Linked DNA regions of Cupriavidus necator. Each later gene encodes a partner of the first gene's protein in a complex. Links are inferred from orthologs where the notes say so. Each region holds a gene or a part of one and is shown on either strand. Other genes may lie near its edges.

The links.
Region 2: the proteins of dnaG (region 1) and I6H87_RS14480 are in contact, whole or in part, in a crystal structure (PDB 2R6A), measured with the Geobacillus stearothermophilus proteins. The link is inferred for Cupriavidus necator from one-to-one orthologs. Residues at the interface, in WP_049624496.1 of Geobacillus stearothermophilus: Lys456, Leu457, Leu458, Pro459, Ala460, Asn463, Ala464, Leu467, Leu535, Leu536, Ile537, Ala538, Gln544, Glu545, Asp548, Tyr549, His552; in WP_033016901.1 of Geobacillus stearothermophilus: Ser13, Glu15, Ala16, Gln18, Glu91, Leu92, Asp94, Ala95, Val96, Pro97, Thr98, Ala99, Ala100, Asn101, Tyr104, Tyr105, Ile108.

What each region holds. Positions count from the first base shown.
Region 1 is NZ_CP066018.1:2,618,633-2,621,667, reverse strand. Bases 59-3,023 are described here. They hold dnaG (DNA primase), read right to left. Parts: upstream 2,465-3,023; coding sequence 653-2,464; downstream 59-652. Other genes in these bases: I6H87_RS12210 (GatB/YqeY domain-containing protein), read right to left, coding at 2,666-3,023; I6H87_RS34300 (hypothetical protein), read left to right, coding at 162-557; rpoD (RNA polymerase sigma factor RpoD), read right to left, coding at 59-172. Outside these bases: more of rpoD, read right to left, coding at 1-58; more of I6H87_RS12210, read right to left, coding at 3,024-3,035. UniProt on the Escherichia coli protein: RNA polymerase that catalyzes the synthesis of short RNA molecules used as primers for DNA polymerase during DNA replication.
Region 2 is NZ_CP066018.1:3,094,356-3,097,246, reverse strand. The notes cover bases 25-2,845. They hold I6H87_RS14480 (replicative DNA helicase), read right to left. Parts: upstream 2,221-2,845; coding sequence 829-2,220; downstream 25-828. Other genes in these bases: rplI (50S ribosomal protein L9), read right to left, coding at 2,381-2,833; I6H87_RS14485 (DUF47 domain-containing protein), read right to left, coding at 25-637. In the rest of the region: more of I6H87_RS14485, read right to left, coding at 11-24; rpsR (30S ribosomal protein S18), read right to left, coding at 2,866-2,891. UniProt on the Escherichia coli protein: The main replicative DNA helicase, it participates in initiation and elongation during chromosome replication. Travels ahead of the DNA replisome, separating dsDNA into templates for DNA synthesis.

The DNA.
Region 1 (3,035 bases):
GCGCAGCGGGACGCTCGGATGCAACGGATGCAGGTGTCGCGGCACGCGCCTTGGTTGCCGTAGTGGTGGTGCCAGCCTTGGCTTCCCCACTCTTGGCGCCGGCGGCTGCCGCTCGCTTGCTCTCGACTTCGGTATTCTGCTGTTTCGCCACGGTGATACTCTTGCCTTTCACTGGTGCAGATGCGGCGACCTTGCCGCTCGTACTGGCGCTCTTGCCGCTCTCGCGTGCCGAAGTCGAGGCCTTTGTCTTTTCGGATGTGCGAGTCCTGGCGGGAGTCGTCACGGCGGGCGCTTGCGCGCTACGCACGGACTTTGATGGCGCAGACCGGGCTGGTGTCTTGACTGACGCGGTCGATGTCTTCGCCGCCGTTGTTTTCACAGACGCCTTGCCGCTCCCTGATTGGGGAGCTTTAGAGGTAACCCTTTCGGTTGCTTTGGCCTTTGCCATTGGCACGCTCACTTTCACCAGAACTGGAGAGAAAGATTTCGCAATCCAAACCGGCTATTGTAGCACGCCACGCATAGCCGGCTCCCTATCAGGTGAGGTTTTCACCTGAAAAATCAAGGCTTAAGCTCGGCGGGGCCGGGCCCAGTCCCTTATCCAACGCTTACTGCCACCTCCTGGTTGATGACCAGGGCGCACACAGGCACCTCAGCCAAGTTGGCGCCGCCGGTGGATTTCGCCCACCAGCCAGCGCATGCGCTGCTTGGCCGCTTCATCGGCCGTGCCGGCCACTACCTCCGCCTGCAGGCCGTCGAGCTCGCGCCGCAGCGGCTCGGCCAGCAGCTTGGTAATGGCCGCATCGAAATCCTGTATTGCGGGTGCCTCTTCGATCTCTTCTCGCAGCACCGCGGCACGCGCCACGGCATACACCTCGGCATAGGGCGACTGGGCCAGGTGTTCGCTGAAGGCCGCAAAATTGACCTCGCCCTGCACGCTGTCGCACGCCTCCACCAGGTGCGCCAGCACTTCACTGTCGCTGCTCTCGCCGCCCAGCAGCAGCGCGCGCGCATCCTCGTCCAGCCTCGCCGACAGTGCCGGATAGCACATCAGCAGCTGGATCACCCGCTGCTCCAGCCCGGTCGGGGCCTGGCGGCGCGTGCGCGGGCGCGGCTGGGCGAAGCGGCCGACGCGGGCCGGGTCGCTGCGCAGGCCGCAGATGGCTTCGATCTCCGCGGGTGTCGTTCCCGTGGCATCGGCAAGTTCGCGCACAATCTGTAGCCTCAGGCCGCCGGCGGGCATGGCCTGCAGCAGCGGCTTGGCCTCGTACTGGGCCCGGGCGCGGCCCTCGGGCTGGCGCAGGTCCAGGTCTTCGGTGACCGACTGCAGCAGGAAGCGCGACAGCGGCATGGCGTTGCGCACCTGGGTGGCAAAGGCCTCGGTGCCCTCTTCGCGCACATAGCTGTCCGGATCATGCTCGGCCGGCAGGAACAGGAAGCGGATGGTCTTGTTGTCCGCCACATGCGGCAGGCAGGCTTCCAGCGCGCGCCGGGCCGCGCGGCGCCCGGCAGAGTCGCCGTCGAACGAGAACACCACGGCGTCGGTCTGGCGCAGCAGCTTCTGCACGTGCACAGGGGTGCACGCCGTGCCCAGGGTGGCAACGGCATTGGCAAAACCGAGCTGGGCCAGCGCCACGACGTCCATATACCCTTCGACCACCAGCACGTAGCCGGTTTCCCGGATTGCGTGACGGGCCTCGAACAGCCCGTACAGCTCCGTGCCCTTGCTGAACAGCGGAGTCTCGGGCGAGTTCAGGTACTTGGGCTCGCCCTGCCCCATCACGCGCCCGCCGAAGCCGATCACGGCCCCCTTGGTGTTGCGGATAGGGAACATGATGCGGTCGCGGAAGCGGTCGTAGCGGCGCGGCTTGCCGTCCGCATCGCGCTTGTCGCTTTCGATCAGCAGGCCGCACTCGACCAGCGGCGCCGACACGTTGTCATCACGATAGCTGCCGAATACGGCCTCCAGGCCCTGCCAGTCATCCGGCGCGTAGCCCAGGCCAAAGTTCGCGGCGATCTCGCCGGTCAGGCCACGGCCCTTCAGGTACTGGATCGCCTGCGGCGCGCTTCGCAGCTGGCGGCGGTAGAAATCGGTGGCGCGGGTCATGGCGTCGGACAGCGCCACCGAACGGGCCTGCTGCTCCGCGCGCTGCCCGGGCGGCAGACGGTCGCGCTCTTCCGGCACGCTCATGCCGACCGACTGGGCCAGCTCGCGCACCGCTTCCGGGTAGGACTGGCCGGAAAACTCCATCAGGAAGCCGATGGCCGAGCCGTGGGCGCCACATCCGAAGCAGTGGTAGAACTGCTTGGTCGGCGACACCGTGAATGACGGCGATTTCTCGTTATGGAAGGGGCACAGCCCCATGAAATTGGCGCCGCCCTTCTTCAGCTGCACATACTTGCCCACCACATCGACAATGTCGACACGGTTGAGCAGGTCCTGAATAAAGGATTGCGGAATCACCCGACTGACCGTCCTGAGGCATGGCCGTCCCGCGGCGGGCGGCTTCTTTTAGGAATGCGTGACCGGTGCGGCGCCCGGCTGCTATCGGAATATTGTAGTGCAGCGTGATAGGGCCGCCCGGACTACGTGACATCTCCGTGCAACTGCACCGAACCACGCGGATCCGGTGCTTATCTTGCCAGCAACCGATTAAATCAGTATTTACTTTGCTGCAAGTGCCGCCTTGACCAGGGCCGATACGGCGGTCATGTCGGCACGGCCGGCCAGCTTGCCCTTGAGCACGCCCATGACCTTGCCCATGTCCTGCGGACCGGCGGCACCAGTGGCGGCAACGGCCTGCTGGACCTCGGCGGCGACTTCCTCGTCCGACAGCGCGGCGGGCATGTAGGCCTGCAGCACTTCGACTTCCGCCGACTCCTTGTCTGCCAGGTCATTGCGGCCCGCCTGCCGGAACTGCGAGATCGAATCCTTGCGCTGCTTGATCAGCTTCTCGACCACGGCCAGCACGGCGGTATCGTCCAGTTCCACGCGCTCATCGACCTCGCGCTGCTTGATGGCGGCCAGCAGCAGG
Region 2 (2,891 bases), 480 kb from region 1 along the record:
GATTGCCGCCTCAGGCGTTTTCCAGGACGATGCCTTCGATGATGTTGGCGACGTCCTCGCACTTGTCGGTGATCGTCTCGAGCTGTTCGTAGATGGCCTTCAGCTTGATCAGGCGCTTGACGTCGGTCTCGTCGCGGAACAGCTTGGACATCGCCGAGCGCATCACGCGGTCGGCTTCAGATTCAAGCTGGTCGATCTGCTGGGCGGTCTTCAGGATGGTGCTGGCATTGCCCATGTCCTCGAGCAGGCCCACCGCGATCTTGACCTGGTCGCAGCACTGCACGCAGATGGCCGCCAGGCGCAGCGCTTCGTCGGTCAGGTTGGTCACGTCGTACAGCGAGATAGTCTCGGCCACGTCTTCCATCAGATCCAGGATGTCGTCCATGGTCGTGATGAGCTTGTGGATCTCGTCGCGATCCAGCGGCGTGATGAAGGTCTTGTGGAGCAGGTCGATGGTGTCGTGCGTGATCCGGTCGGCCTTCTTTTCAGTGGCCTGGACGCGGCGGGCATGGGCCTCGGCGTTGGGCAAGTCGTTGACCAGTGCCTGGAGCTCATGGGCGGCGGTCACCGCGCAGTCGGCATGCTGGTTGAAATATTCGAAGAACTTGCCCTCCGTGGGCATGAATCGGCCGAACATGGAATGTTCCTTGTGGCAGCGTGGTGACGCTGCTGATTGTGTTGCAGGATTGAGCGGACGCGTTGCATGACAGTCGCGGGTGGCGACTGTCATCAAAGCGCAATATTTTACAGGGTTACTGGGACATTGCCCGCGAATTTGGCGCAAACAAGACGGCGCCGCACGGACGATTGCAGGCTGGCTTGACTTCGTCAGGTATCGTTGTCGAAGAAAGCCGGGCCGCCGCTGAAGTTGTCGAACTTGGTGAACTGGCCCAGGAAGGTCAGGCGCACCGTGCCGATCGGGCCGTTACGCTGCTTGCCGATAATGATCTCGGCCGTGCCCTTGTCCTGGGAGTCTGCGTTATAGACTTCGTCGCGGTAGATGAACAGGATCACGTCGGCATCCTGTTCGATAGCGCCGGATTCGCGCAGGTCGGACATCACCGGACGCTTGTTGGGACGCTGTTCCAGGCTTCGGTTCAGCTGCGACAGTGCAATCACCGGACAGTTGAGTTCCTTGGCCAGACCCTTGAGCGAACGGGAGATTTCTGAAATTTCCGTGGCGCGGTTCTCGCCGCCGCCCGAACCTGACATCAGCTGGAGGTAATCGATGATGATCAGGCCAAGCTGCCCGCACTGGCGCGCCAGGCGCCGCGAACGGGCACGCAGCTCCATCGGGTTCAGCGCCGGAGTTTCGTCGATGAACAGCTGGGTGTCGTTCATGCGCTGGATCGCATGCGTCAGCCGCGGCCAGTCTTCATCCAGCAGGCGGCCAGTGCGCAGCCGGTGCTGGTCGAGGCGGCCTACCGAGCCGAGCATACGCATGGCCAGCTGGGTGCCCGCCATTTCCATCGAGAACACTGCCACCGGCAGGCCCTGCTCCACTGCCACATGCTCGCCGATGTTCAGCGAGAACGCGGTCTTGCCCATCGACGGGCGGCCGGCCACGATGATCAGGTCGCCCGGCTGCATGCCGCTGGTCATCTTGTCCAGGTCGATGAAGCCGGTCGGCACGCCGGTGACGTCGGTGGTGGAATCGCGGTGGTACAGCTCGTCGATGCGCTCGACCACCTGGGTCAGCAGCGGCTGGATTTCCTGGAAACCCTTCTGGCCGCGCGAGCCTTCTTCGGCAATCGCAAAAACCTTGGACTCGGCCTCATCCAGCAGCTCGCGCACCTCGCGGCCCTTGGGCGCGAACGCGGCCGAGGCGATATCGTCGGCCGCCGTCACCAGCTTGCGCAGCACCGAGCGCTCACGCACGATCTCCGCGTAGCGGCGGATATTGGCCGCGCTGGGCGTGTTCTGCGCCAGCGAATTCAGGTAGGCCAGCCCGCCCACCTCCTCGGCCTTGCCGGCGACCTGCAGCATTTCATAGACCGTGATCACGTCGGCCGGCTTGGTGGCCGAGATCAACCGGGCGATGCTCTGGAAGATCATCCGGTGGTCAAAACGATAGAAATCCGCCTCGGAAATGAAGTCCGCAATGCGGTCCCAGGCGGCGTTGTCCAGCAGCAGGCCACCCAGCACCGATTGCTCGGCTTCGATGGAATGCGGCGGGACTTTGAGGTTCTCGAGTTGGGGGTCGGCGACGGGCGCGTTCATGGGGAGGCATTATAACGGCGGGAGGACGCACTTCGCCGGACATTTGGCGACCGGGCAGGCAAAGACAAGCGGGCAACAAAAAAAGGCAGGAGCCGGGGCTCCTGCCTTTCTTGCTTGCGGTGCTTCAGCCGGCGCAGCGCGCCGGCAAGGCGGCACGTCCTTAGACGCTCTCACCCACGACCGACACGGTCACGTCGACCACGACGTCCGTGTGCAGCGCAACGCTGACCGGGTGGTCGCCCACCATCTTCAGCGGACCGTTCGGCATGCGAACCTGGGCCTTTTCCAGCTTGAAGCCTTGGCCAGCCAGGGCTTCAGCGATGTCGGCATTGGTCACGGAACCGAACAGGCGGCCGTCCACACCCGACTTCTGGCTGATCTGGACGCTCAGGCCGCTCAGCTTCTCGCCTTCGGCTTGCGCGGCGGCCAGCTTCTCGGCAGCGGCCTTTTCCAGCTCGGCGCGCTTGACTTCGAATTCGGCGATCGCGGTTTGCGTAGCACGGCGGGCCTTCTTGCCCGGGATCAGGAAGTTACGGGCGTAACCGTCCTTCACCTTGACGATGTCACCCAGGTTGCCCAGGTTGATGACTTTTTCCAGCAGAATAATTTGCATCGTATTCTCTCCTTAACGGACCTATGGCCTGATCAGTTCTTGTGCAGGTCGGTGTACG